3 regions of the Arthrobacter sp. LFS091 genome follow, and region 1 is predicted to be linked to each of the others. Evidence: riboswitches for the same ligand, from Rfam matches in the RefSeq annotation. Region 1 holds a riboswitch; each other region holds the start of a gene.
What was found. Region 1 has a riboswitch for thiamine pyrophosphate ahead of thiO (glycine oxidase ThiO). Riboswitches for the same ligand answer to the same signal wherever they lie in the genome.
Positions count from the first base shown of each region.

Region 2: another riboswitch for thiamine pyrophosphate. It lies ahead of thiC (phosphomethylpyrimidine synthase ThiC); the one in region 1 lies ahead of thiO (glycine oxidase ThiO).
Region 3: another riboswitch for thiamine pyrophosphate. It lies ahead of thiD (bifunctional hydroxymethylpyrimidine kinase/phosphomethylpyrimidine kinase); the one in region 1 lies ahead of thiO (glycine oxidase ThiO).

Region 1 covers NZ_JBFPFP010000005.1:25,496-28,769, reverse strand. The annotation lists gene thiS (sulfur carrier protein ThiS) at 1-18, opposite strand, end outside; gene thiO (glycine oxidase ThiO) at 15-1,268, opposite strand; TPP riboswitch at 1,261-1,380, opposite strand; gene thiE (thiamine phosphate synthase) at 1,408-2,091, shown strand; gene ACNQOP_RS10405 (RNB domain-containing ribonuclease) at 2,158-3,274, shown strand, end outside.
Region 2 covers NZ_JBFPFP010000005.1:370,954-374,227, reverse strand. The annotation lists gene ACNQOP_RS11935 (VOC family protein) at 1-310, opposite strand, end outside; gene ACNQOP_RS11930 (amidohydrolase family protein) at 390-1,472, opposite strand; TPP riboswitch at 1,557-1,664, shown strand; gene thiC (phosphomethylpyrimidine synthase ThiC) at 1,660-3,274, shown strand, end outside.
Region 3 covers NZ_JBFPFP010000001.1:534,295-537,568, forward strand. The annotation lists gene thiD (bifunctional hydroxymethylpyrimidine kinase/phosphomethylpyrimidine kinase) at 141-1,652, opposite strand; TPP riboswitch at 1,643-1,741, opposite strand; gene ACNQOP_RS02500 (Rne/Rng family ribonuclease) at 1,906-3,274, opposite strand, start outside.

The DNA.
Region 1 (3,274 bases):
ATTGAGTTTGATGTTCATGCGCTTTCCTTGCTGCGGGCGTGTGCTGGGACGAAGTTCCGTGGATCGGGTGCGCTGGCCGTAAATCGGTCGGGGCGGAAAGGGGCCCACTGTGGATCGGTCGATCCGTTGATCAGTTCGCCGACAATCCTTGCGGCTACCGGTGTCAGCAGGACTCCGTGACGGAAGAACCCGGTGGCAACCACCAAACCCTCAATGTCGCCATTGGTTCCGGCGACGCGGCCAAGCAACGGCGCGTTGTCCGGCGTCCCTGGCCTGCCGCGGGCTGTTGCCTCCAGGAGTTCGAGTTCGGCGACCGCGGGGACCAGGACCTGGGCGTCGCGCAGGAGTTGGTAGACGCCGCCCGCTGAGACGGCATTGGAGGCCGTGGACAGTCCGTCCTCACGCTGGGTCGCTCCGATCACCACGGTGCCGTCGTCGCGGGGGACGATGTAGACGGGAACGCCCCGCACTATCCCCCGGACGGTGGAGGTAACGAGAGGTTGCAGGTTGTCCGGAACCCGAAGCCGGAGGATGTCACCATAGACCGGCCGCAGGGGCAGCGTGAGCCCTTCGGGCACGCCGTCCAAGCCGGCGGCGCCCAGACCGTTTGCGACCACCGTCTCGGTGGCAAAGACCCTGGTGCCTGACTCGAGTTCGACTCCAGAGACCCTGCCTTCATCCCACAGGAGACGATGTGCCAGCGCTTTCACAGCGAATCCGTTGTCCGCCCCCGTAACCCAGCTCGGATCATCGGGAGAGTGATCCGAAAGTTCGGCCAAAAGGCAGGCGGCGAGCTTGCGGGGATCCACCTGGTGGTCGGTGGGGATGTCGAAGGCACAGGAAATTTGGGGACTCAGCAAGGGCTCACGCTCCCTCACCTCCCGGAGGGCCAATGGCTCCACTCCCAAGCCTGCAGCCTTCTGTACCACCCGGAGGTCTGCGAGCGCGCGGCGGTCGGCGGCGTCGGCACCCACGGCGAGGGTCGGCGTCGTGCGGTATCCGGCGGCGTGCGCCCCTCCGGCGAGCGCGCCAACAAAAGCGGGCCACAGCCGGGAGGATTCGACCATGAGTTCCAGGAGTTCTTCTTCCTGGTAGTGCAGTTCACTGACGGGTGCCAGCATCCCGGCCGCTGCGAAAGTTGCGCCGTTAGCGGGCCAAGGGTCGATGAGGGCGACTGAGCGGCCCAGCCTGCGCAGTTGGTGGGCGGTGCCCAACCCGATGATGCCGCCGCCGATAATGGCTACATCTGCATGAATGGCGTCTGCCATGTGTTCCCTTCCCTACGCCGGTATTAGCCGGATCAGGTCAAGCGGTCGGCGCTGAAGCCCTCTCAGCCGGACGGTCACATAGTCGAACGTCGCGGCTCCCGCAGTACGTGCCCAGTGTAGAGGAACTACTCTGGTTCCCATGACCCAGCCTGAATCCCTCGCCTCAGCCCGACTCTATTTGTGCACCGATGCCCGGAAGCGACAGGGCGATTTCGAAGACTTCGTCGATGCCGCCTTCGAGGGTGGGGTGGACATCATCCAGCTCCGGGACAAGTCGATCGAGGCAGCCGAAGAACTGGACTTGCTGGCCATCCTGCGGAGTGTGGCTGAGCGGCACGGCCGACTGTGGGCTGTCAACGATCGGGCCGATATTGCCAGTGTTTCCGGGGCTCCTGTGTTCCACGTGGGCCAGAAGGACCTGCCCCTTCCGGTGGCCCGGACCTTCCTCCCGGCCCCTGCCGCGATTGGACTTTCCACGCACACTCCGGAGCAGGTCAATGCGGCCATTGCCGCTTCTACCGGCGACGGCGGCCTGGACTATTTCTGTGTCGGTCCGGTTTGGGCGACACCCACCAAACCGGGGCGCCAAGCCGTTGGGCCGGACCTGGTCACATATGCCGCAGAAGCGATGAGGCGTGCCACGGAAACGACCGACGGCGCCGTGCAGCTCCCGTGGTTCGCTATTGGCGGCATCGACCTGGGCAACGTGGAACAGGTCCTTTCGGCGGGGGCCAGCAGGATCGTGGTTGTCCGTGCCATCACCGAAGCCGCAGACCCGACGGCGGCTGCCAAGTCGCTGCTGGAAGCCCTGGACTCAATTTAGCGAAAGTCGCTCACCGTGCGGCCTTGACATGGTGTGATCCCCGGAATCCGGGCTACCCTGATTTTCGTGTCACATCATCGGATTGCACCCAACGTCGACGACTCGTCGGACCAGCTCGCAGCGGCCCTCGCCGCACTCCGGACGGAGCTGGAACTCCCAGGCGCCTACCCCACGGGGGCAGTGGAAGAAGCCCGAGAAGCCGTGGCGGACCTGAAGCTGCCTGAACGCGACCTTCGGGACATTCCGTTTGTCACCATCGACCCCGCCACGTCGACGGACCTGGACCAGGCGCTGTTCATAGAGCGCGCCGGTGACGGTTACAAGGTCCTCTATGCGATCGCCGACGTTCCGTCCTTCGTGGCTCCCGGTGGTGCCCTCGACACGGAGACACGCCGGCGCGGCCAGACCTTCTATGCTCCGGATGGACGCATTCCCTTGCACCCGGAAATCATCAGCGAACATGCCGGCAGCCTGCTGGCAGAGCAGGACTGTGGCGCCTTTGTCTGGGATTTCGTCCTCGACGCGCAGGCCGAAGCAGTGACGGTGACAGTAGGCCGCGCCACCGTGCGCAGCCGGGCCAAGCTAAGTTACAAGGGCGTCCAGGAGCAGATCGACGACGGAACGGCACCGCCCGTACTGCAGCTCCTCAAGGAAGTGGGGTTGAAGCGGGTTGAACTCGAACGCCTCCGCGGCGGCGCGAGCCTGAACATGCCCGAACAGGAGATCGTCCGAGCGGCCGACGGCGGCGGGTACAGGATCGTTGCTGCCCCGTCGTTGCCGGTGGAGGACTGGAACGCGCAGATTTCACTCATGACCGGGATGGCGGCAGCTCAGCTGATGCTGGACGGCAAGGTTGGCATACTGCGCACCATGCCCGCACCGGATGAACGCTCCCTGCGGCACTTCAAAAGGCAGACCACGGCCCTTGGTAAACCCTGGGACGGACGGATCAGCTACGGCGAATACCTGCGGACCCTGGACGCATCAGACCCAAAGCAACTCGCCATCCTGCACTCAGCCGGGACGTTGTTCAGGGGTGCCAACTACACACCTTTCGACGGCGAGGTCCCGACTGAAGTCATCCAGGCAGCCATCGGCGCTCCGTACGCGCACACCACAGCACCGTTGCGCCGCCTTATCGACCGTTTCGTCCTGGTGATCTGCGAGGCACTGAGCAACAAGC
Region 2 (3,274 bases), 350 kb from region 1:
CGCGCGGCTCGTATTCTGCCGCCGTGGCAATGGTGGCCGCCAGGGATGGCTGGTCCTCAAAGAGGATGGCGGTGTGGAACAGGCCCGCTTCCCCACGGCCCGGGATCTGCAGACCTGAGGCAGGCGCCAGGTGGACAACAGGCTTTCCCGTGCGGCCCAAGTACAGTCCGCCATCCTGCTCGGCCACGATGTCCAGGCCCAAGGCGCGCTGGTAGTAGTCGCTCATGACCTTCATGTCGCCTACCTTGAGCATGACGGTGCCCATGGTGAGTTCGGCAGGAAGAAGATCCTGGCTGTTTGCTGTAGTCATGTGAAGCTCCTGGGTTTGAGGCTGCCGCCCTTTCGGCACCTTCTACTAGTACTAAATTACTTGAAGCTTCAATTTATTCCTAACGGATGATCCCGCCACGTAAAACGATGTGCTGGAGTTCGGCCACGGTGTTGAGGGCGACCCGCGGATCTTCACGGCAGAGAACGACGTCGGCACTCGCCCCTTCGCTGATGGCTTCGGCACCCAGCCACGCCCTTGCGCCCCACGTTGCGGCCTCCAGGACAGCGGAAGGCGGCAGGCCGGCGTCGTGCAGTTCCTTCATCTCGTCCGCAATCCGGCCGTGCTTGATCACGCTGCCGGCATCGGTGCCCGTGTAGATGGTGACACCGGCTTCGAAGGCCTCCAGCACGCGGTCGTGGCGGCGTTCCCACAGCTTCGCCATGTGATCTGCGTAGACGGGGAACTTGGGCGCGGCCTGGGCGGAAATCTCCGGAAAAGTCGCAATGTTGACCAGCGTAGGGACAATCGGAACGCCCTGCTCCACAAGCCGCGGAAGGTGCCGCGGCAAGAGGCCCGTAGCGTGTTCGATGCAGTCGATATTGGCGTCCAGCATGTCGTCAATGGTGTCTTCTGCGAAGCAGTGGGCCGTAACCCTGGCTCCCTCATCGTGCGCGGCCGAAATGGCGTCCTTGACCAGCTTGGCCGGGAAGGACGCGGCCAGGTCACCAATGCCGCGATCGATCCAGTCGCCCACGAGTTTCACCCAGCCATCGCCGTCACGGGCTTCTTTGCGGACGGTCTCCACGAGCTGTTCGGGATCGATTTCATGGCCCAGTCCTCGGAGGTACCGCCGGTCCCTGGCTATATGCCGGCCAGCCCTGATCAGTCGCGGCAAATCCGCGCGCCCTTGGACCCAGCGCGTGTCACTGGGCGATCCGGCATCACGGATCAACAGTGTGCCGGCCGCCAGGTCTGCCCTTGCCTGGGCGAGGGTGGTCTGCTCATCAACCGCACCGCCCGGCCCCAAACCGATGTGGCAGTGGGCGTCGACAAAGCCGGGCAAGACCCAGCCGTCGAGCACAACGTCCGGTGCCGCCACCGGCTGGATGAACGTCAGGCGACCGTCAACGGACCACATGCCCCTGCGCTCCCTGCCTGCTGCTACGAGCACCGTACCGCTGAATTCGATGATGTTGGCCATGGCAAAAAGCCTAGCCCTGTACGTGCCTGGCAAGCCTGCAACGCCATATGACTGTGCGGCCGCAGGCAGCTGTGGTAGCTTCGTCTACGACCACACGGGGGCCCCTGCAGGGGCTGAGATCGGACTGAGGCAGTCTGCGACCGTTGAACCTGTCCGGGTAATGCCGGCGAAGGAAGTGAGCAGTCCCTTGAGCACCACAGAAACACAGCACAGCCCTGCCCAAAACGCGACCGTCGTTAAGACCGGGGCACCGGAAACCGTGACGCAGTCGCTGAAATCCCACTCGCTGGGGTGGCTTGAAGATCCCGAACATGGCATTCGCGTTCCTGTCACCGAGATCGCACTGGAACCCTCCCCCAATGGCCAAGCCAACCCGCCCCTGCAGGTTTATCGAACTGCCGGACCGGGCAGTGATCCGAGAGTCGGGCTGGAACCGTTCCGTGCACCCTGGATCGAAGGCCGGGGCGACACGGAGCCGTACTCGGGCCGTGAAAGGAACCTGCTCGACGACGGCAAGTCCGCGGTCCGGCGCGGTGCGGCATCGGCGGAGTGGAAGGGCGCACAACCGGTGCCCCGCCGCGCCGTCGAGCAGAAGACCGTCACACAGATGCACTACGCCCGGAAGGGCATCGTGACGGAGGAGATGCAGTTCGTGGCCTTGCGCGAGAACTGCGATGTCGAATTGGTCCGCAGCGAAGTTGCCGCCGGACGCGCCATCATCCCCAGCAACATCAATCACCCGGAATCCGAACCGATGATTATCGGCAAGGCGTTCCTGGTCAAGATCAACGCCAATATTGGCAACTCCGCGGTGACCAGCTCCATCACCGAGGAAGTCGACAAACTGCAGTGGGCGGCGCAATGGGGTGCCGATACGGTCATGGACCTCTCCACCGGCGATGACATCCACACCACGCGGGAATGGATCATCCGCAACTCCCCTGTTCCAATCGGCACGGTTCCCATTTATCAGGCACTCGAAAAGGTCAACGGCGAGGCCAATAAGCTCACGTGGGAGATCTTCCGCGACACCGTGATTGAACAGTGCGAACAAGGGGTGGACTACATGACCGTCCATGCCGGGGTGCTGCTGCGCTACGTCCCGTTGACTGCCAATCGCGTCACCGGCATCGTTTCCCGCGGCGGCTCGATCATGGCCGGCTGGTGCCTGGCCCACCACCAGGAGAACTTCCTCTACACCCACTTCGACGAACTGTGCGAGATCTTCGCCAAGTACGATGTCGCCTTTTCGCTCGGCGACGGGCTGCGTCCCGGCTCCATCGCGGACGCCAATGATGCCGCGCAGTTCGCAGAGCTGGACACCCTTGCCGAGCTGACCCAGCGGGCGTGGGAGTTCGATGTCCAGGTCATGGTTGAAGGCCCGGGGCACATCCCCTTCCACTTGGTACGTGAAAACGTCGAACGCCAGCAGGAACTGTGCAAGGGTGCCCCGTTCTACACACTGGGCCCCTTGGTCACGGATGTGGCGCCCGGCTACGACCACATCACCTCGGCCATTGGCGCGACCGAAATCGCCCGCTACGGCACGGCAATGCTCTGCTATGTGACACCCAAGGAACACCTTGGCCTGCCGAACAAGGACGACGTCAAAACCGGTGTGATCACCTACAAGATCGCCGCCCACGCCGCTGACCTCGCCAAGGGGCACCCTGGCGCGAACGAGCGCGACGATGCACTGTCCAAAGCCCGCTTCGAGTTCCGCTGGCGCGACCAGTTCGCCCTGTCCCTCGATCCTGTGACAGCCGAGGCGTTCCACGACGAAACCCTGCCCGCCGAGCCGG
Region 3 (3,274 bases), on a different contig from region 1:
GACTCGCGTCACCAGTTGTAACGGACTCTCCCTGCACCGTGCCCATACAGCCTACAGGGTTTGGGCACGATTAACGCGATTTGCCCTGCGACGCGCGGCGAGCCTCGCAAATTACCCGCCCGGACGCCCGACCGGAGAGGTCATGAGAAAACCCGTGGCGCGTCGAAGAAGGCAGTTTCGTAGCGGCAGGACTGGGTGAAGGCTTCCATCATGGCCTCGCGATCCGCCGGCGAGGCCGCAAGGGCCGCCGCGTCCGTGAGCTTGATCGCAGTCCTGGTTGCCTCGGCGAAGTCTTCGTCGGCGTACGTCTTCAACCACTCCGCGTATGCGTGGTCCACAGGGGAACCTGCTTCCACGTAGGCGTGGTGGAGTTTCTGGCCCACTTCCGCGTACAACCAGTAGCAGGGAAGAATCGCCGCCAGCAGCACCGCGTAGCTTCCCGATGCCGAACAGGCCAGCAAATGGTCCACATAGGACTTGGTCACGGGACCCGTTGTTCCGGACACGTCGCGGCTGCTGAGCCAGTTCCTGTGCAATTCCGACTCGACCTCCAGGCACTGCCGGGAGCCCTTGGCCCAGAACAACTGCTCGTCTTCAGTAGGAGCCAGGGCGCTGGCCCGGGCCAGGACCCGGGAGTAGCCGTTGAGGTAGATCGCGTCCTGTGCCAGGTAATAGCCGAACGCGGATTCCGGGAGGCTGCCCTTCTGAAGGCCATCGATGAAGCCAAGCCGATGGATCGCCTCGAGCTCCGCGCGTGCGTGTTCCCACAAAGTCGCGGCGAACTCGCCGGGCCTCAGACCCCGCTGGTGGTGGAAGTGGTGGATCGGCCCGCTTCCTCGTCCTACTTCCAACGCCCCGGAGTGCCTCAAAGCCTCAAGCAACCAAGGCTTCACCTCCCGCAGTGAAGCTTCCCAGTCCCCCGTGCTAACCTGCACCGTGGCCAGGCCGGACGACAACGAACACCCTGTGCCGTGGCTGTTCCGGGTATCGATGCGGGGCCCGTCGACCTCGACCACGTCCTGCCGCAGCAACCCGCTCGTATTCACCAAAGCATCAGGACACGCCGTTCCCGCCAAGTGGCCGCCCTTCACAAGGACCGTGTTCCCGTACTCAGCGGCCAACCGCTTACCCTGGTCCAGCGCCGAAGCCCAGTCCGTCGCCTCCGTTTCACCCAGGAGCACCGCCAGCTCGGGAAGGTTCGGGGTCAGGAGGTCTGCCAGGGGCAAAAGCGAACGCAACGCCTTCTCAGCGGACTCGCGCAGGAGCCTGTCTCCGCTGGTTGCCACCATCACCGGGTCCAGGACCACGACGGCGGGACGCACCTTTTCGAGCCAGCTGCGGACTTCGTCGATGACCTCTGCGTCGCCGAGCATGCCGATTTTGACGGCGTCAATCTCAATGTCGTTGCTGATGGCGTCCAGTTGTTGGCGCAGAAATTCGACGGGGGGCACGTGGACGGCGCTGACGCCCACGGTGTTCTGGGCTGTGAGGGCGGTGATTGCAGCCATGCCGTAACCACCGTGGGCCGCGATGCTCTTCAAGTCCGCCTGGATCCCTGCCCCACCGGAAGGGTCGGAGCCGGCGATACTCAGCACCCGCGGTGTTGGCCTGCCCGAAGCAACCGGGTAGACAGGAGAATATGCTGCAGTCATGTGGACATCCCTTCGCCGGTGCTAACCGGACAGGTTCAACGGGTCTGGATCTCAGCCCGGCCCAACGCCAGGCACCCCGTGTCTGTCCCCCAGCCTAACCGGGAAGCAGCCCGGCCCGGGAACAGCGCTGCGTAGGGGCCCGGATATGACCCATTGACGTCCCCAGGTCTGGCCATGGACGTCCTGGACGCGCAAAAGACCCCGTAGCGACTGCCGGGGCAGTTGCTACGGGGTCCGATAAGCCGTGAGCGGATCAGAGCTCGGAAGCCGGCACGCCGACTCCCAGGATGATGGGCTCGTCTGCGGGTGCCTTTTTGGCTGGTTCCACAGGGGCCTTAGCCTCGTGGGACGAACCTTGTGGCGCCGACGCAGTCACTTCATGGTGTTCAACGCTGGTTTCGTTGGCCGCACCTTGGGCCCTGCTTGCGCTGCGGTTACGGCGACCTCGGCGACTCCCGGACGTCGAAGCGGCTTCCCGATCCTGCTCAGCGGCCCGAGCCGGGGCAGCCACCTTCGGGGCAGCAACAGCTTCGCGGACGGCAGCTGGTTCCGCTTCCGCCTCCGGCGCCGCTCCCAGGTGGGAGAATGCCTCCGCCAGCAGATCCAGGCTCATTGCCGGTTTGGCCGCCTGTGGTTCGTCCTGGTGTTCAACGAACGGCAAAGCGACTTCTTCGCCACCGAAACGCAGGACCGGGGTGGAGCGTGCTTCCCGGACTGCTGCCTCGTGGGCCGTTGATTCTTCGTCGTTGCCATGAGCTACGGGTTCGTCGGCAGCCGTCTGATGAGTTGACCGCGCCAGTTCCTCTGCACGGTGAAGCTCGTCGTCGTGCAGGTGGGCAGCGTGTGCTGCAGCCGCGATGGTAGCCAACGCAGCGCGGGTTGCCTCGGCCTTTGCCTGGCGCGCAGGGTCCTGCGGTTCCGGGTGCGTTGGCGAGGCCGCGTGCGCGGCCGGCGCAGACTGAACCGGAGCGGGGGCTTCGGAAACAGCCTGTCCCCCACCCTTGCCTCGGCGGCGCTTCCGTTCCGTACGGGCCGCCGGCTGCTGCTGCGTCGATTCCGTGTGCGGGCGGTGGTGCTCAGCGGCCACAACGTTCGCACGGCGGTGTTCCACCGGCTCATCGTGTGTCACGACGCCACGGCCGGCGCAGTGCTCGCACTGCTCGCCGAAGACCTCGAGGAGGCCGGTGCCCATGCGCTTACGCGTCATCTGCACCAGGCCCAACGACGTGACTTCAGCGACCTGGTGCTTGGTACGGTCGCGGCCAAGGCACTCAACCATGCGGCGCAGCACAAGATCGCGGTTGGATTCCAGGACCATGTCGATGAAGTCGATGACAATGATGCCGCCGATATCGCGCAGGCGCAGCTGGCGGACTACTTCCTCGGCAGCTTCGAGGTTGTTCTTGGTGACAGTCTCTTCGAGGTTGCCGCCGCTGCCGGTGAACTTTCCGGTGTTGACGTCCACCACGGTCATGGCTTCGGTGCGGTCAATGACCAACGAACCACCCGAGGGCAGGAAGACCTTGCGTTCCAGGGCCTTGTGGATCTGCTCGTCGATGCGCCAGGCAGCGAAGATGTCCTGGTCCTTGGTCCACTTCTCGAGGCGGCCCACCAGGTCAGGG